Regions from separate parts of the Gulosibacter sediminis genome, predicted to be linked through region 2. Evidence: predicted binding sites of a transcription regulator. Region 2 holds the regulator's gene; each other region holds the start of a gene.

Region 1 (4,788 bases), on a different contig from region 2:
GCTTGCGGCGACGTTTAAGTATCCAGACGAGACGTTCCAGCCGTTCTATTCGGCGCTGATCGACTCGAGCAAGCTCGACCTTGCTACGGTCGACAAGGGCGGCCGCTCGATGCTCGAGAACATCGAGAAGAAGACCCGTTTTCGTCAATCGCTGTATGACCAGTTGCTCGACTACCGGGCCAGGACTAGCTACTGAGGAGGCCACATCATGTCCGAAGCGATGAGCAGCGTCGACCTGAACGAGTTGATCAATGAGCTGTTGGCGGCCTCGGGCGCGACGGGCAGCGGCAGGGCGACCCGCGTGTTTCGGGCCGTGCCGGGCGGCCAGCTCTCGCAGGTGCTGCTCGTGCTGCGCGACGGCCGCGAACTTTCTGAGCACGAGAATCCGGGCGAAGCACTGCTCCACGTCCTGCGTGGGCGGGTGCGGCTGACGGCTGGCGATGAGCGCTGTGATCTGAGCGCGAACGAACACATCGTGATCCCGCAGCAGCGTCACGGCCTGTTGGCGCTGGAGGATGCCGCCGTCCTGCTCACTGTCGTGGGGTCGCGCTCCTAGAGCTCTCTGCGGCGGATTGTTTCGAAGTCGCTGCCGGAGCGGCCGGCGAGTCGTCGCTGCATCGAGCCTGCGATCCGGGTGGCCTGGAGCTTTGCGCGGTCGGCGATCGGTCCACTGAACTGGGCGTCGAGGTTATTCGTCCAGAGGTCGAGCCACCGTTCGAAGTGTTCCTCACCGAGCGGGTGCTTGGTGTGTAGCGCGAAGTGGAGTTGGAGCGCGTTGCGGCGGTACTTGCCGGCGTTCCACAGCACCGTCTCCCAGAAGTCGCACATGATCGGCAAGTGGTGGTCGAGGTCGAGTTTGGCCACGTCAGTGAAGATCGGGCCGATCAAAGGATCCTCGAAAGCGGACAAGTAGAAGGTAGATACCAGCCGTTCGACGTCAGCGCGGTCTGAGAGATCGTGCATGCGGCAGCCTCCTCACCGAAATCGGAAGAATTGATTGTCGTTCAATTATAGGCTGTGCACCAACGCGAAAGGCCCCTGACCGGATTGAATTCCAGGTCAGGGGCCTTGTCGTTACTGTGCGCGAGGGGGGACTTGAACCCCCACGACCTAATACGGTCACTAGCACCTCAAGCTAGCGCGTCTACCAATTCCGCCACCCGCGCGGGTGTTTTGTGCTCGTGGGCACGAATGACTACTTTAATGCTTCATTCGGTGCAGCGCAAATCGGCCCAGTTGCCCAACCGATCTGCCCAGTTTTGTCGCGTGCAGACGGGTTATCCGACCTAGAACGGTGCCGGATCGTTGACGGCGTCGTAGCCCTGTTCCTCGACGGGTTTGAAGATCGGCCCGACTGGTGCGGGTTCGACCGTGACCCACTCGCCGCGCGGTGTTCTCCACCCGACCTTGCCGCCGCCGAGTTGTTCGCACTCCCACGGACGTTGATGTTTCAGCGTGTGGTGTTTTGGACAGAGGTGTCCCAGGTTGTCGACGTCGGTTTTGCCGCCCGCGGCCCACGGTTTCGTGTGATCAAGTTCGCTTTGATGCGCGGGTCTGCGGCAGCCCGGGAACAAACACACTTGATCCCTCGCCTGCAAGAACTGTCGCATCGATGGCGTCGGAGTACGCGAATCAACGGTCAATACGTGCCCGGTGATCGGGTCAGTGAGGATGCGTTGGAAGCACTTCGCCTTCGATGCCATTTCGTGGGCCTCGGTCATGCTGACCGGCGTCATCCCGTTGATCGTCGCGACATCGCGCGGTGCGTCCGGGTTCAGGAGATTCATGATCGGGATGACGATGCTCACCGTCGCGTTAACGCGCGGCCGGCCCTTGGCGTCGTATTCGCGCACGCTTTGCGGCGTCGAGGTCAGGAACGTCTCCACGAACAGGTCAGCCATGAGCTGGCGCACGGTGCGGGGATCCTCGATGAACTCGGCGTCTGCAGCGGAGAGTGCTTCCCCACGTGCCTGTGCGTCGCGGACGCGGCGACGGTGCTCGTCAGCCTCGTTCACGTGCTCCTCACGCAAAGCTTTCGCTTGCTGGTACATGAGGTCATACATCGCGTGGGCTTGCAGGGTCGGAACGTCGGCAGTGATGCGCGACATGCCAAAGTCGCGGTCTTCGATCGTGACGTGGCGGGCCTGGTATTCGTGCTCGAACGCCGCCTTGAACTCCTCAGCACCCAGTTGGGCGGCGAGCTTGCGTGCGAATGCGTCGGTTGCGGCGACGGTCTCGCCCTTCGCGAGCTCGAGCACCTTGTTCGCGTATTCATCGCGGCGCGCGTCAGGCACGATGCCCGCATGCCGCAGCAACGCGCGAGCATGCCGCATCGTCACCGCAGCCTCGCGCAGTGGGTCGAGCCACACAACAAAGTCAGTACCCAACCGGTGCGCGTCGTATGCGCGGTTCAGGAGGGCGGTGTCGGACTCGTTGGTGTGAATCCCGAACTCCGCCACGATCGACCGCAGGTTCAACCGCAGCAGGTCGTCGGGACTCGCGACCGAGGAACGTTCCTGCAGTTGCGCGTACGTGCGGTGCTCGGCGACTGCGTACGCCTGCGCGAGCCCCATCATCTTCATGTACGCGCCGACTTGCTCAAGTTTCGCCCCGTTGAGGACCATGCCCTCAATCGCCGCGAGCGCGTCATTGAGCCCGTCAGTCTCAGGTGGAGGGGTGGTGCCGTCTGGCCGGTGCTTCGGGGCGCGACGAATCGGCTCATCAGCATCAGAGCCGGGTGGGGGAGTCGTTGCGGTCATCGGGCGTCACCTCCTCGAAGGCGCGTCAATGGGGGAACCGTTGTAGCAAGTATATACGCATCAAGGCAAAATGTGAAGGGAACATCTGTTCTAAACTTGCTGGCTTGGATGTTCGAGGTTTCGAGCATCCGCGGTCGGGTTTCTGAGACAAGTTCACTCTCGCACGAGCCACCGACATCAACTGGCCGCATGAGTGACTCGGTTAGTGACGGTTGGTGCCCGGGCTACTTCGTCGGCGTAGATCTAGCTCGCATTGCTCAAGGAAGTACTGATTGCGATCTTGCCGTGGACGTGGCGGCTGCGCTGGTGTGAGATCGCGAGATGGAACTGGTCGAGGGTGTAGGTCGCCGCGATGGGGATGCGCAAGGACTTGGTGGAGATCAGCTCCAAGAGCCGGTCGAGCGCATCGGGGGACGCGTCGGAACCATTGACCCGAACAACACCGGCGGGCGGTTGGTCCGCCTCGATGGTGACCACGCGGTGTGGCGGGACGCCCGAGCGGATCGCAGCCTGAGCGGTGTCCGTTCCATGCAGGTCCGCAGTCGCAGCGATAGGTATGTTGCTCGCGGCAATGTCGGCGGCCAGCTCGTCGCCGTATCTCATGGGCCGCGCGCCGAGCGACCGAATGTAGTCGGTCGAAGCGAGTGACCCGGTTCCAATGACGTTGGCGCCGTGCCGAACGAGTAGCTGCGTGAGGATCGAACCAACGCCTCCGCCCGCCGCGCCGACGAGGACGGTCTCGCCGGGCTGCACAGACAGAGCGTCAGCGACGGCAGACGCCGTCCGTCCCGCGATGTCCAGCACTCCAGCCTCGAGGTCGGAGACCGTCGGTGGCGTGCGGCGCAGACTCGGATGATTTTCATCGAGGACGATCGAGGTCGCGACGGCACGGCCGCGGGCACCGCCGAAGACACGGTCGCCGACGCTCCAGCGGCGCACGTAGGGGCCGGTCTCGACCACGATCCCGGCGAAGTCGTTGCCGAATCCCATCGGAAGCTCGAGCCCGAACACGGTGGCGAGGGCGCGAGATTCGACGATCTGCCAGTCCACGGGGTTGAGGCCCGCGACGGTGACACCGATGCGCACCTCCGTTGCCAGTAGCGGTCGCGTCTCGATGCGCGCGAGTCTCAGGTGATTGGTGTCACCGAACTGATCCAGAACAAGCGCAGAACCCATGACTTGCCCAACGATGTTTCGCGCGTGCCTATTCCGCTGGTGCACGAACCACTGACGCGCCGTCCGCACCGTCAAACAGCGTCAAGCGCGCCCCGCCCGCGCATCCACCGGCCTAGGCTTGATTTCATGACTGAGGAACACCCGCTTACTTCCGATCCGACCGTCAGCCTCACGCGCGAGCTCATCCGCATCGACACGCAGAACTGGGGCAATGGCAAGAGCTCGGGGGAGCGGGAGGCCGCGGGTTTCCTCGCCGAGCGCCTCCGCGCGCTGAACACCGAGCCGGTGCTGTTCGAGTCCGAGCCGAATCGCACGAGCGTCGTGGCGCGCATCCCAGGCCGTAACCCCGACAAGCCCGCACTCGTCGTGCACGGCCACACCGACGTCGTGCCAGCCGACGCCTCCAACTGGAGCGTCGACCCGTTCGCCGCCGAGGTGCGCGACGGCTGCATCTGGGGCCGCGGCGCCGTCGACATGAAGAACATGGACGCCATGATCGTCACGGCCCTCGACAACATCATCGCCTCGGGCGAGCTACCGGAGCGCGAACTGATCGTCGCGTTCTTTGCCGACGAGGAAGACGGCGGCAAGCTCGGCGCTCACTGGGCGGTCGACAACAAGCCCGAGCTCTTCGCGGGGGCGACCGAGGCGATCAGCGAGGTCGGCGGCTACTCAATCAACATCGACGGCCAGCGCGCCTACCTCCTGCAGACCGGCGAAAAGGCCATGATCTGGCTGCGCCTGCGTGCGCGCCGCCCCTCCGGCCATGGCTCGAAGGTCGTGCCGACGAGCGACAACTCGATCTCCGAGCTCGCCCGCGCCATCGTCCGCCTCACCGAGCACGAGTGGCCGG
Region 2 (4,788 bases):
CTCTACGAGGAGGACGGTGCGACGCTCGTCACGCTCGTCGTCGAGTACGAGAGCGAAGAGGTGCGCGACATGATCCTCGCGACCGGGATGGTTGGCGGTATGGAGGAGAGCTACGCCCGCCTCGAGCGCGTCATGGGCGGGTTCTAGCTCACGCGCTTGATGAGCAGGATGCGGAACCCGCCGTCGGTGCGCGGGCGCGAGACCTCGTACCCCGCACCGAGGGCCTCGGCGAGTCGCCGCTGCAGCGAGTCGGCGCCGAGGTTCTTGCCCACCACGAGCCAGGCCTCGCCGCCGACCCGCAGTCGGGGCAGCCACGTGAGCATGAGCTCGTCGAGCGACTCCTTGCCGATGCGGATCGGCGGGTTCGACCAGATCACGTCGAACTCGACCTCCGCCGGCACCTGCTCGGCCTTGACCGCCCGCACGCGGTCGAGTCCGAGCCGCTTCGCGTTGGTGGCAGTGAGCTCGAGGGCGCGCTCGTTCACGTCGAGCGCCCACACGTCGAGCTGCGGCGACGCGAGGCCGAGGCTGAGGCTGATCGGGCCCCAGCCGCAGCCGATGTCGAGGGCGGTGCCGCTCTCGGGCGGCGCGGGCACGTGGTCGAGCAGGATGCGCGTGGCCTTGTCGAGCCGGTCGGCTGAGAACACGGCGCTTGCGGTCGCGAGGCGAACCTCGCGACCCTGCAGCACTACGTCGATCTCGCGCTGGTTCGCGTTCGCTGTGGGCTGCGAGGCAAAGTAGTGCTCAGACATGCTTCGAACGTAGCGCAGCGCGTATCCTGGTCGCAGCATGCCCCTAGATGAAACCAGCGCCAACGGCGCCCCCAATTCTGACGACGCTCGCAACGACGCGACCGAATCGCTGCTCGACCGCGTTCTGCGCAGCTCCGAACCAAACCGCAGTCGCACGACGATGTTCCACGACGAGCGGCGCGCGAGCGCGCTCCAGAGCGACGACACCATCTCGCACAGCGACGCCGACGGCCTCCAGCTTGACCGCGAGGCGCGCCGCTCGCTGCAGCACGTTGACGGCCTCTCGACCGAACTTGAGGATGTCACCGAGGTCGAGTACCGGCAGGTGCGGCTCGAGAAGGTCGTGCTCATCGGCGTCTACGCCGCGGGCACGATCGAAGACGCCGAGAACTCGATGCACGAGCTCGCCGCGCTCTGCGAAACCGCCGGCGCGGCCGTCCTCGACGGCATCCTGCAGCGACGTCCGCATCCCGACGCCTCGACCTACCTTGGCCGCGGCAAGGTCGAGGAGCTCGCCGTCATCGTCCGCTCGGTCGGCGCCGACACCGTCGTCGCCGACACCGAGCTCGCCCCCTCGCAGCGCCGCGCGCTTGAGGATCAGGTGAAGATCAAGGTCATCGACCGCACCGCGGTCATTCTCGACATCTTCAGCCAGCACGCGAAGAGCCGCGAGGGTAAGGCGCAGGTCGAGCTCGCGCAGCTCGAATACCTGCTGCCGCGCCTGCGCGGTTGGGGTCAGTCGATGTCGCGGCAGGCCGGTGGCCAGGTCGGTTCAGCCGGCGCCGGTATGGGTTCGCGCGGCCCCGGTGAGACGAAGATCGAGCTCGATCGCCGCCGCATCCACACGCGCATGGCGAAGCTGCGCCGCCAGATCGCTGGCATGAAGACGTCGCGCGACACGAAGCGCGCCGAGCGCGGCCGCAATCTCGTGCCCTCGGTGGCGATCGCGGGCTACACGAACGCCGGTAAGTCGTCGCTGCTCAACCGCATCACCCGCGCGGGCGTGCTCGTTGAGAACCAGCTGTTTGCGACGCTCGACGCGACGGTGCGCCGCACCGAGACACCCGAAGGGCGCCCGTACACGCTTGCTGACACCGTCGGCTTCGTGCGCAACCTGCCGCACCAGCTCGTCGAGGCGTTCCGCTCGACGCTCGAGGAGGTCGCCGACTCGGATGTGCTCGTGCACGTCGTCGACGCGAGCCACCCCGACCCGGCGGGGCAGATTCGCACCGTGCGCGAGGTCATCTCTGAGATCGACTCGCGCGACGTGCCCGAGCTCATTGCGTTCAACAAGGCCGACCTCATCGATGCCGACACGCGGCTCATGCTCCGCGCGCTCGAGCCGAACTCGGTGTTCGTCTCGGCCCATACGGGCGAGGGCGTTGAGGAACTCCAGGAGCGCATCGCCGAGTTGCTGCCGATGCGCGAGATCGAGGTCGAGCTCGTCGTGCCGTATCAGCGCGGCGACCTCGTGTCGATGCTGCACGACCAGGGCGGCGTGCTGCGCGAGTTGCACGATACCGATGGCACACACCTGCGCGCCCGCGTGCATCCCGATCAGATGGGCGTGTTCGAGGAGTTTCGGGTTGCTGGCCGCTCAGCTCCCGAGGGCAAGAAGCCGCCGGTGCGGCACAAGCCGCGCGCCCGCGTTGACGAGTCGGACGAGCGCGTGCTGAGCCTGCCGCGCGTGGACTACGACAACTAGCGCGAGCTAGACCGAACGCAGCACGGCGACGATCTTGCCGAGCACCGTCGCCTCGTCGCCGAGGATCGGCTCGTAGTTCGAGTTGCGCGGCAGCAGCCAGGTGTGGCCGTCGCGCTGACGGAACACCTTGACCGTGGCCTCGCCGTCGAGCATGGCGGCCACGATGTCGCCGTTGTTCGCGGTGGGCTGCTGGCGCACGACGACCCAGTCGCCGTCGCAGATCGCGGCGTCGATCATCGAGTCGCCTGAGACGAGCAACAAGAACAGCTCGCCGTCGCCGACGACCTGGCGGGGGAGCGGGAAGACCTCTTCGACCTGTTGCTCGGCGGTGATCGGCACGCCCGCCGCGATGCGCCCGACGAGGGGCACGAGGGCGGTCGGGCCCGGCGTGATGCTCGGCTCGACCTCGTCAATCGCCACATCGACGAGCAACTCGATGGTGCGCGCCTGATTCGCGTTGCGGCGAATGTAGCCGCGCTTCTCGAGCTGGTTGAGCTGATAGGCCACCGACGACGAGCTGATGAGGCCGACGGTGTCGCCGATTTCGCGGATGCTCGGGGCAAAGCCATTGCTGTTCTGGAACGTTGCGATGAACGAGAGGATGCGCTGTTGCGTGTCCGACAGGGGCTTGATCTGCTTGGCCATCGGCCCTCCTGAGGTGGTGGTCACGAGGCCGTGTCGGAGGCCCGTGGTCAGCTGTGTTCCGTTGAAGTCACCCTACGTGGCATCAGCACCGGACTCAAACACCTTTTCGAGCGTTTCGCCCTCATTCTCGAAAAAGTGTTTGCGTTTCGAACATGTCGAATCTATATTTGAAACAGATGTTCGCATGCGCCTCGCATGCACGTCGAAAGGAAGCGACCAACATGACTGCTCTTACTGCACGCACCAGCGCCACCGCGCAGCCCCGCCTGCGGCTCACGAGCCGTGGTCGTCGACTCCTCGGCACCCTTCTGCTCGCTCCCGTTGCCCTCGGCGTCGGGGTCGGCATCGCCCAGGTTCCCGCCGCGCTCGCATCGAACACGAGCAGCGCTGCCGCAACCACGTTCGAACACCACACGGTGCTCGCGGGCGAAACCCTCTGGAGCATCGCCGACGAAATCGCCGACGGCCATGACGTGCGCGACGTCGTGCACGAGATCATGCGCCTCAACCTGCTCGAGAGCTCCTCGGTGCAGGCAGGCCAAGAGCTCGCGCTGCCGAACTACTAGACCAGCAGATTTCCGGGCCGCGGACACGGCCGCGGCCCGGAAGCCACGCACCACCACCACCGTGCCGGGCGTCGCAGCCACCCCTTCCGGAGGCGGCGCCCGCGGTGGTTTTCCGGACGCCTAAGATAATGGGGTGACGAGCTTCGAAGACCTCCCCATTCGCGACGACCTGCGTGGGCTGACGCCGTACGGCGCGCCGCAGGACGCGCTGCCGATCACCATCAACGTCAACGAGAACCCGTTCTCGGTGCCGGAGGCCGTCGCCCTCTCGATTATTCAGCGCATTTCGCTCACGCTGCCGGGGCTCAATCGCTACCCCGACCGCGAGTTCACCGAGCTCCGCGAGCGACTCGCGACGTACCTCGGTCAGGGGCTCACACCCGAGCACATCTGGGCAGCCAATGGTTCGAACGAGGTGCTCCAACAGCTGCTCCAGGCCTTCGCTGGAGCGGGCCGCAAGATCATGAGCTTCGCACCGACCTACTCGATGTACCCGCTGCTCGCGAAGGGCGTCGGCAGCGAATGGGTTGCGGCGCCCCGCGACGAGAACTTCGAGCTCACACCTGAGCTCGTGCGCACGGCCATCGAAGCCGAGCGACCCGACGTCGTGTTGCTCTGCACGCCGAATAACCCCACGGGTACCCCGCTCGATCTCGAGACCATCGAGGCCGCCTACGACGCGACCGACGGCATCGTCGTCGTCGACGAGGCGTACGCCGAGTTCCGTCACGACGGCGCGCCGACGGCGTTGAGCCTGCTCGAGGGGCGCCCCCGGCTCGTCATCTCGCGCACCATGTCGAAGGCCTTCGCCTTCGCCGGTGTGCGTCTCGGTTACTTCGCGGCCGACCCGGCCGTCGCCGACGCCGTGCGGCTCGTTCGCCTGCCGTACCACCTGTCGGCGATCACGCAGGCCGCGGCCATCGCCGCGCTCGAGCACAGCGACACGATGCTCGCGCAGGTCGACCGCATCCGCATCCAGCGCGACCGCATCGTCGACGAGACCGCCGCGCTCGGCTACCGGCCCTACCGCTCCGATGCGAACTTCGTGCTCATCGGCGGCGTCGCCGACCCCGCCGTGATGTTCGACGAGTTCGTGGCCCGCGGCATCCTGATCCGCAAC
Region 3 (4,788 bases), on a different contig from region 2:
CGGGTCTTCGGGAATCTTCAGAACCCGGGAACCGGCTTCGCCGGCGCCCGCCGCGCGACGCGATGCGTCGCTTCATCGGCGTGCGGGGTTCGATCCCCGTCATCCCCTCACTAATGGCGTCGCCGCTACTGCGACGTGAGGCCCTGCTCGCCGAGCCAGTCGCGCATCCGCTCGCGGCCGTAGAGGCCCTTCACGTTGCCGATGCGGCGCTCGAGCGTGCGGGCCCAGCTGTAGTCGGGCTTGTCGTAGTTCGCGAAGTAGTCAGCGAGACGCGTCTCGTACTCGGCCGACGCATCCGACCAGGCATCCGCGTCATACGTCTCTTCGTGCAGCACGGCCGACTGTGGGAGGCGGGGCTTCGTGCTTGCCGCCTCGTCGGGGTCGGGCACGCCGATCGCGAGTCCGACAATCGGGAACACGTGCTCGGGCAGCCCGAGCTCCTCGACCACGCCGGGCGGGTTGTTGCGGATCGACCCGACGAACACCCCGCCGAGGCCGAGCGACTCGGCGGCGAGTAACGCGTTCTGCCCGCTGATGCCGGCGTCGACGAACGAGACGAGCGTGTTCTCGAGGTACTTCACGGTCTCGACCTCGGAGCCACGCTGCTGCGCGATCTGCACTGCGCGGTGGTAGTCCGCGACCCAGACGAGGAACACGGCGGCGTGCTCGACGTACGAGCGCCCTCCGATGGCCTCAGACACCCGACGTTTGCGGGCCTCGTCGCGGATCGCGATGATGCTCCACGTCTGCAGGTTCGACGACACCGAGCCCGACTGTGCCGCGGCGACGATGAGACGCAGCTGCGCATCCGAGATCTCGCCGGGGAGGAACTCGCGCACCGACCGGTGGGCGAGCTGCAGATCGATCGTCTCAGTGCCGTCGGCGACGGGCGAATCGAGGTCGGCGCGGTAGCGCTCACTGACGAGCTGTTCGGTAGTGCGGGTGGTGTTCGCAGTGGTCATGCGTGCTCCTGATAGGCGTGCGTCGATCGTAACCAAGGGGCGCAGCGATGCTCACGAATGTGTCATTTGCGCGAAACATCCGGATATCCGGCGAGATAGAAGCGACGGGGTGTCTCCGCCGCCTTGCTGATGCCGATGCGCGTGGTGACGACGATGTCGCTGGCTGGGCGCTCGGGCTCGCGCTCAAGCTGCAGCGGCGGCAAGGCGAGGTCGTGGCCCGTCAGCGAGAGGTCGATGCCGAGGGCGGCGCAGACCTTGCCGGGTCCGTTCGTGAGTTGGCGGCGCGGCGTGCCTCGGCGCGCGAGCATCACGTCTTCGCCCTCGAGCGGTTCGACGGCGCGGATGAGGAGGCCGGCGCCGTGCCCGGCCTCGCCTGCGACGACGTTGAGGCAGTGGTGGATGCCGTAGCTGAGGTAAACGTACGCGTGGCCGGCCGCTAGGAACATCGCGGCGTTGCGTGCGGTGGGGCCGCGGTGAGTGTGGCTGGCGGGATCTTCCTCGTCGTAGGCCTCCACCTCGACGATGCGCGCGCGAAGGATGCTCCCGTCGAGTTCGCGGACGACGTTGCAGCCGAGCAATCGGGGCGCAGCGACCTCAACGGGCGCGCGAAGCCAGTCCCAGGTGCCGTTGTTACTCACCACTTCAGGCTACCGAGCGCGTTGGTGAACACTCTTGGGGCGTGGTAACTTCGTGAGGCTGATCTCTTCGGGGATCACACGTGTGGAAACACATCGGGATGTGGCGCAGCTTGGTAGCGCGCCTGCTTTGGGAGCAGGATGTCGCAGGTTCAAATCCTGTCATCCCGACCATTTTCGCTGGAGCCGTCATTCGGGCAGAGTCCTTCTCCGTCAGAAGGGCGCCGGGTCTTCGACCGGCTCGAAGACCGGGCCGACGCGCGCCGGTTGGACGGTAATGGGGTCGCCGAACGGCGGGATCCATTCCATGTCGCCATTGCCCTTGTGCCGGCATCTCCACGGCTTCTGATGTTTCAGCGTGTGGTGGCGCACGCAGAGGTGTGCCATGTTGCCGACGCTGGTATTTCCTCCGGCGGCCCATGGGTGCGTGTGATCTAGTTCGCTTTGAGTCGCTGATCTGCGGCAGCCCGGGAAGATGCACGTTTGGTCGCGAGCTTGCAGGAACCTTCGCATCTCGGCGGTCGGTTTTCGTGTGTCGACGGTGAGTGCGTGCCCGGTGATCGGGTCGGTGAGGAGCCGATGGAAGCAGGATGCCGTGCCCGCGAATTCGCGGGCCTCCGCCATGCTCATCGGGTTCATGCCGTTGATGGTGGCGACATCGCGCGGTGCGTCGGGGTTGCGCAGCGACATGACCGGGATGAGGATGCTCACGTTGGCGGTAATGCGGGCCGCGCCCTCGGTGTGGGACTCGAGGATGCTCTGCGGCGTCGCAGTGAGGATCGTCTCGATGAACAGGTCGGCCCGTATCTGGTCGAGCGTCCGGGGATCCTCGACGAACTCGGCGTCGGCAGAAGACAGAGCAGTGCCGGTGTCCGCAGCCTCGCGCACTCGCTGACGGTGCGCTTTCGCGTCGTCGCGGTGCTCGTCGCGCAGCACGATTGCCTGTCTCGTGAGCAGGTCGTAGAGTGCATGCGCCTCGCCGGTGCGGACGGTCGCGGTGATGACCGTCATGCCGAAGTCGACGTCTTCGATTGTCACGCGGCGCTCGGCGTATTCGCGCTCGCAGGTTTCCTCGAACTCCGCCGCGCCGAGCTCAGCGGCGAGCTTCTTCGCGAAGGTCTCGGTTTGCCCGACAGTTGCGGTGCGAGCGAAGTCGAGGACGCGCTCCGAGTACTCGTCGCGACGGTCTTCGGGAACCTTGTTTGCGTGGCGCAGGAGCGCTCCGGCATGCTGCATCGTCACTTCGACGGCTTGCAGGGGCTCGCACCAGTTGCCGAATTCAGTCGTCAACCGGTGCGCGTCATAGGCGCGATTGATGAGCGCGACGTCGGACAGGTTCGTCGGCACCCCAAAGCTTGCGAGCACCGATCGCAGGTTGAGGCGCAATTGCTCGTCGTAGTTCGCGACATAGCTGCGCCCCTCGGTTTGCCAGGTCGTGCGCAGTTCCGCGCCCTCGTACGCCTTCGCAAGAATGAGTGTCATCGCGAACTCGCCGGCCTTCACTGCCTTGAACACACCGACGAATGTGCCGGTCATGTCGCTGAACAGTTCGTTCAGCCCGTCGGTCTCAGGCTCGGGTGTGGTGCCGTCGGGTCGGTGCTTCTTTGCACGGCGAGGCAGCTCGGGGGAGTCATCGTCGGGTGTCGTTGCGGTCATCGGGCGTCACCTCCTCGAAGGTGCGTCAATGGGGAACCGTTGTAGCAAGTATATACGCATATGCGAGATATTGAAAGCGAACATATGTTCTAATTCTGTCGGAGCGGATGTTCGACGTTCCGACCATCCGCGAGTCATCCCTAACTCAACTTCACTCTCGCACGACCCTCCGACATGCGCGGAAACCAGCCGACTAACCCCGCCTCCGCCGTCGCACAACCCACGGAACCAACACGACAACAACGCCGATCAGCGAGCCAATCACCGTCTCAATGAACCGGTCGTACACGAGCCCAGTCGCGTGCACCGACCCACCGCTCCCAACCGTCGCCAGCGCGATCGACACGAGCGCCAGGGGAGTGACGAACACCTGCCCGAGCACGTACGAGCGCAACACGAACAGCTCGGTCAGCCCTTGCAGCAGCGCGATCACGAGAATCAGTGCCCACACCGGCAGTGCCAGCCAGAGAATCAGCGCGGTGCCAAACAAGCCAAGAAACGTGCCAATAATGCGGTGAAAACCGCGATTCACCGCATGTTTGGTCGTGTGGCCGGCGAGCGGCACGACCGCCGCCAACTGCGCCCAGTAGGTGTGGTCGATGTTCCACGGCTGGCTCAACGACAGCGAGACGCACCCGGCCGCGCCCGCGGCGACGAAGTTGAGCCCAGCATCCGTGAAATACGTAGCATGCGGCCGACCAACGAACGTCGCCTCCCGTGGCCAGACGATCGGCTGGCGGAAGCGCCGTCCGAGCAACCGCGACGACACCCCCATCAACACGGCCCAGACGATCACCACGAACGTCGCGAGCGCGGCCTCCCACAGCATCGGCTGCTGCGGCACGGCAACCACCGCGCCAAATGCGAACACGTTGAAGATCGCACCGCCGGGCCGCAGCTGCCAGTACTGCGCCACGAGCGCGCTCAACGCGGCCATGACCGAGGTGCACGCCACGGCGATCCAGGCTTCCCCGGGCATCCCATCGAACAGCCGCGCCATGATCGTCGCCGACATCAGCGTCGCGAACATGAGCACGCCGGCGCGCAGCTGCATGCGCAGCCGTGGCCCGTGCGCAAGGTTGCGCCCGTAGATGCCAGGAAACGTGCCGAACGACACGAACACGACGAGATCCAGGCGGTCGGTCAGCAGCAGCACCAACAGCGGCACGAGCACGGTAATCGTGCACCGTATCGCAACCTCGTGGTCTCGATTCGCGGGGCCGACCCGCAACACCGAAGTGAACGGATTCACCTCAGCCCAGGCACTGTCTGGCGTCCGCTCGGGATCCTGTCCGGCCTTCGGCGACGTCATCCGCGCGGCTCCCTTCGGTTCGTGCGATCGGCGGCCTCGGGCACGCATCTCCGTGATGCGCCCTGCGGCAACGGCACCGAGGCGAGCCAACTGACGTGACCATCGCGCTCGCACCACAACCCCGCAGAATTGGGGCCAGGCAGCACGAAGAATTAACGTCTTGATAACGATACCCCCGCACGCGCAACTCGCTTGTAAGCGCAAGGATCCAACGGCCATGGAC
Region 4 (4,788 bases), on a different contig from region 2:
CGACCTCGTGTTCGAGGACGACGCGCTCAAGACGCTGAAAGATGGCGCGCTCGACGTGCTCGCGGCAACCGCCGAGTCGCTCGAGGGCGTGAGCGAGTGGGCGACCGAGCCGATCGAGGCCGCGATGCGCGCGAAGCTCATCGACGAGCTCGGCATCAAACCGCGGCTCGCGTTTGGCCCTGCCCGCGTCGCCCTGTCGGGTCGCCGCATCTCGCCGCCGCTGTTCGAGTCGATGGAGCTGCTCGGCCGCGAGGCGACGCTCGCGCGCATCCAGAAGCTTCGCGACCACCTGAGCGCCTAGGGGGCCGATGTGACCATCGCGCCGGAAGACCACTACGAGGTCGTCATTGTTGGCGGCGGCCCCGCCGGCCTGCAGGCGGCGCTGCTGCTTGCGCGGCAGTTGCGCCGCGTGCTCGTGCTCGACGGCAATCGGCCGCGGCACTCGGCGACGATGGAGGCGCACGGCTTCCTCTCACGCGACAACATTCCTCCGAACGAGCTGCGCGCGGCCGGCCGCGAGTCGGTCGAGGCGTATGAGAACGCCGAGATTCAGTTCGCGCAGGTGACGCGGATCTCGCGTGACGGCGAGGGTTTCCGGATCGAGGCGAAGGGGGTGCGCGGCTCGCGGGCGCGGCTCGTGCATGGCGATCGCGTAATTTTGGCGACAGGGCTGAAGGAAATTTTTCCGGAGTTGCCGACCCTGCGCGCGTACTACGGCACGCACATCCACTCGTGTGTCGTGTGCGATGCGTGGAATAAGCGCGATGCCTCAATCGCGGTGTTTGGTGTGCCGAGCGCGAAGACGCTCGCGTACCGGGCCGCGCAGTTGTCGCGCATCGGCTCGCACGTGACGCTGTTTGCGAATGAGGAGCAGGTGCACGAGGTTGATGCCGAGCGGCTGCGGCTGCTCGGTGTGGCCGTTGACCGTCGCGACATCGAGGACGTCGTGGGGGAGCGTGCGACCATGACGGGCGTGCGCACCGTCGATGGCGATGTGGTGCCGGTCGAGGCGGCGTTCGTGCTGCCGGCGTTCGAGGCACAGATCGGTTTTCTTGACGACGACCTGCGGCCCGATCTTGATGCCGAGGGCCTCATCGTCGCCGACAACTTCGGCCGCACCCGTGTGCAGAACCTCTACGCGACGGGCGAGCTCACCGCGCCCGGGCCCGAGGTGCTCATCATCTCGGCGGGCAAGGGTGCGCGCACGGCGATCGCCGCGCACCGCGACGCCACCGGGTTCTAGAACGGCGCTGGGTCGTCGGCGTACTTGAACTCTGGGCCCGACACCGGGCCCATCGGTTCTGGGTAATCGATGAACACATGTCCGAGAGGCGAGGTCCACTCGAGCACGCCGCCGCCGAGATGTCGTACTCGCCATGGCTTCCGGTGTTTCTGTATGTGGTGGCGTTTGCAGAGGTATTGCAGGTTTTCGGGCACGGTTTTGCCGCCGATTTCCCACGGAATGGTGTGATCGAGCTCGCATTTCGCCGCGGGTCGGCGACAACCGGGGTGCCGGCAAGTTTGATCTCGTGCACGTAGGTAGCGGGTGAGCGATGCGGTCGCGACCCGGGTGTCGGCCGTAATGACGTGGCCGTTGATGGGGTCGGTGAGGATGCGCTCGATCGAGGGCACGTCGCCGAACCAGTCGCGAGCCTCCTCGACGCTCATCGGCTGTGTGCCGTTGAGCGTCGCGATGTCGCGCGGCGCTTCTGGGTCGCGAAGCGCGAGCACGGGCACGACGATGCTGATGTTGGCTTCCACGCGCCGTTTGCCGGCGGACTTGCTCTCGAGGATGCCCTGCGGGGTGGAGGTGAGCAGGGTGTCGAGGAGGAGGTCTGCCCGGATTTGCTCGATGGTGCGCCCGTCGGGCCGGAAGTCGTCGGCGTCTGTGCCAGATGCATCCCCGCCGTTCGCTTCGTTGTGTTCGGCGATCTCGCGCTTGTTCTCATCGCGCAGGATTTTGGCCTCGGTGGTCAGCAGGTCGAACGCAGCGTTCGCCATGCTCGAGGGCAGGTACGCCGAGAGCCAAGACATGCCGTTCTCGATATCTTGGATGACGACGCGGCGTTCTTGTACCTCGCGGGCATGGTTCTCTTCGAACTCGCTTGCCGCGAGCCGTGCGGCCTGGCGCTCGGCGAATTTCTCGGTCTTGCCGGGGAGGTGCGTCTTGGCATAGTTGAGCACCTGCTCGCCGTAGGAGTCGAGAACCTCGTCGGGCAGGTCTTTCGAATGCCGCAGCATCGAGTCAACTTGTTGCTTCGAGACTTCGCCGGCGCGCAACGGCTCGAGCCAAGAGGCGAACTTTGAGGTGAGCCGGTGTGAGGCGTGCGCGCGCGTGATCAGTGCGGCGTCGCTGAGGTTGAGGAGGGCGCCATAGGAGCCCATGATCGAGCGAAGGTTGTGGCGAAACAGCTCGGCATACGCCCCGCGATGCGGGTGTTCCGCATGTTCGGCGTGTGACCGCTGCTCAGTAATGAGGAACGCGGCTGAGAGTGCCTGTGTCTCGGCGGCCTCTGCCTTCCCGCGTGCCGCCTTCACCTCTACGAGGAAGTCGCCGATCTGTTGCAGCGGCTCGTTCAGTCCGTCAGTTTCGGGAGGAGGCGTGGCAGAGCTGAAGTAGTCGTCGGCTGGTGGCGTAGATGGCATCGGGCTGCACCTCCTTCGCGGGATGTGTCAATACTCCCAGCAATAGAACAGAAAGGCAAGAGGAATCTTCAGCCTATTAGAACAAACATGCTAATTAAGCCCAGGTGCTTCGGCGTGCATCCTCTCGTTGTGCGAGTCGAAGTCCCGTGGCGCTGAAGCAAGTGCACCACGGGCCTACGACATGACGCGACGACGCTGGATATTGCGTGCCGCTGCCCGTCTCGGCGCGGTGCGGCTTTGCCGTCTACGCGAGCTTGCCGAGCTCGGCGATGGTGTCGGCGAGGATGCGCAGCTGATTCGTGCGCACCCGCTGCGAGTTCGCGGATGCGCTGATGCCGAGGGCTTCCGCGGCGCGCTGATTGTCGACGCCATCGAGCAAGAGGTGGAGGCTGTGGCGCGTACCGGCGCGGAGTCGCGAGAGCTGTGCATCCACGAGCTGCACGGTCACCGGTGCCAGTGGATTGGCCGCCTCGCGACCATCGACAATGCCGGTGCGAACGTCGACATATTGCGGGTCGTTTTCGAGGGCTTCGGCGGCCTCGATCGCTTCGCGGGCGCGCCACCACGCGCTGCCGTCCTGTATGTCGCGCTCTTCGTCGATCACTCGAACCTCGCCGCCGCCGAGGCCGAAGCGCAACTCGACCACGCCGTCGAGCAGGAGTCGCAGTCGGTAGCTCGCAGCGAGCGCTGCACCGAGCGTGGGGTAGATGCCCTGCAGTTCGTCGCCAACGGTGGGATGCAGTGGCTCAAGCGCTGCCGCAGCGTCGAGTTGGGGCAGCGCGTCGAGAATCGCCGCGTGGGCCGCCGAGCGATCAGAGCCGCGCGAGTCGACGATGTCAACAAGCAGCGCCACGCATGAAGTATTTGCCTTCATTTTGCTCATATGAAGAGTTTACCTTCATTATGACTGCTTTGAAAGGGGTGGAGGTTGAGGTGGAGTGGCCGCAATGTCGCATGCTGCTGCTTGACTTGCGTTAGCGGCCAGCCTCGGCGTGGCACGACACGCCCTGGCTGAAACTGCGACAATCAACAGGCGCGCCTCGCGTACCGCGAAGCAAACCTTCATTTCTCAGAAATGAAGCCCAAACCTTCAGTGCCCGCAAGCGAACTGCACCCGAACATCCCACCCCAAAGGAGGCGAAATGGACCTCCTCGAGCTGCTGCTCAAGGCCCTCATTATCGCCGCCCTCGGCGTCGTCGCGCTGCTCGGCAATCCGCCCGTCCGCTTCCTGCTGCGCCGCATCGACGCGCCGCAGCCGTCGGCAGAGTCCGGCTTGCCGCTACTCGAAACCGGCCGGGTGCTGCGCGGGGGCCGCTGGATCGGCATCCTCGAGCGCGCCGCGGTCTACGCGACGCTCGTCGCCGGCTTCCCCGCGGGCCTCGCGATGATCATCGCGATCAAGGGCCTCGGGCGCTACCCCGAGCTGCGCGCGCAGGCCGACTCTCGCGTGGGCGAGCTCTTCATTATTGGAACGTTCGCGAGCATGCTCTGGGCGGCCGCGTTCGCTGGAATCGCGTATGGAGTGGTGCGACTGTGGTGACCAACGACGGCGGCAATCTCGACACGGCCGGGCTGCCCGACTCGGTGCAGCAGCGGCTGCTTGAGATGTGGCAGGAGCCCCACCGCGACTACCACGGCATGAACCACCTCGAGTCGGGCCTCGCGGCGCTCGAGACGCTCGGCGGCACTCAGCTCGAGAAGATCGCCTTCTGGTGCCACGACGCCGTGCACACCAACACGTCACCCGACGACGAGCACGCGTCGGTCGACATCGCCGAGCAACTGCTCTGGGGCAACCTCACCGACAGCGAACTCGACGAGGTGACCCGGCTCATCCTCATCACCATCAACCACCGGCCGGATGCGCAGGACGCGGCCGGCGCGCGGGTGTCCGACGCCGACCTGGTCGGCCTCGCGCTCGACTGGGATGCGTACGAAGAGAACATCGAGGGTATCCGCGTCGAGCTGCCGGAGCTGAGTGGGCGGGCGTGGCGAGCGCGCCGCCGCAAGCAGGTCGACGACCTCGTCGGTCGCCCGCAACTCTTCTTCACCGACTACGGCCGCGACCACTGGGAAGACCGGGCCCGCGTGAACCTGCTGCGCGAACTCGACGATCTTCGCTAGCCCCAATCGCCCAACTC

Evidence for each region. Region 2 encodes LexA, which represses DNA repair genes until DNA is damaged. Its sites were predicted from a motif close to TCGAACANNTGTTCGA; they were not measured.
Region 1: QM019_RS04040 (HNH endonuclease signature motif containing protein) is a predicted target of LexA. The motif match lies at 2,837-2,852, and genes of this name have one in related genera.
Region 3: QM019_RS10975 (HNH endonuclease signature motif containing protein) is a predicted target of LexA. The motif match lies at 3,330-3,345, and genes of this name have one in related genera.
Region 4: QM019_RS07595 (HNH endonuclease signature motif containing protein) is a predicted target of LexA. The motif match lies at 2,724-2,739, and genes of this name have one in related genera.

Annotation. Positions count from the first base shown of each region.
Region 1 is NZ_JASCYH010000007.1:15,003-19,790, reverse strand. It holds gene QM019_RS04060 (ankyrin repeat domain-containing protein) at 1-196, shown strand, start outside; gene QM019_RS04055 (cupin domain-containing protein) at 209-556, shown strand; gene QM019_RS04050 (group III truncated hemoglobin) at 553-963, opposite strand; tRNA gene QM019_RS04045 (tRNA-Leu) at 1,081-1,166, opposite strand; gene QM019_RS04040 (HNH endonuclease signature motif containing protein) at 1,287-2,759, opposite strand; gene QM019_RS04035 (alcohol dehydrogenase catalytic domain-containing protein) at 3,003-3,935, opposite strand; gene QM019_RS04030 (M20/M25/M40 family metallo-hydrolase) at 4,062-4,788, shown strand, end outside.
Region 2 is NZ_JASCYH010000026.1:26,607-31,394, reverse strand. It holds gene QM019_RS09115 (SRPBCC family protein) at 1-147, shown strand, start outside; gene QM019_RS09110 (class I SAM-dependent methyltransferase) at 144-752, opposite strand; gene hflX (GTPase HflX) at 790-2,457, shown strand; gene lexA (transcriptional repressor LexA) at 2,464-3,102, opposite strand; gene QM019_RS09095 (LysM peptidoglycan-binding domain-containing protein) at 3,324-3,668, shown strand; gene QM019_RS09090 (histidinol-phosphate transaminase) at 3,802-4,788, shown strand, end outside.
Region 3 is NZ_JASCYH010000041.1:55-4,842, forward strand. It holds gene QM019_RS10960 (NADPH-dependent oxidoreductase) at 126-962, opposite strand; gene QM019_RS10965 (DNA-3-methyladenine glycosylase) at 1,025-1,600, opposite strand; tRNA gene QM019_RS10970 (tRNA-Pro) at 1,695-1,771, shown strand; gene QM019_RS10975 (HNH endonuclease signature motif containing protein) at 1,811-3,253, opposite strand; gene QM019_RS10980 (FUSC family protein) at 3,447-4,565, opposite strand.
Region 4 is NZ_JASCYH010000018.1:28,530-33,317, forward strand. It holds gene gltX (glutamate--tRNA ligase) at 1-301, shown strand, start outside; gene QM019_RS07590 (NAD(P)/FAD-dependent oxidoreductase) at 311-1,243, shown strand; gene QM019_RS07595 (HNH endonuclease signature motif containing protein) at 1,240-2,646, opposite strand; gene QM019_RS07600 (SatD family protein) at 2,891-3,529, opposite strand; gene QM019_RS07605 (hypothetical protein) at 3,789-4,187, shown strand; gene QM019_RS07610 (HD domain-containing protein) at 4,181-4,771, shown strand.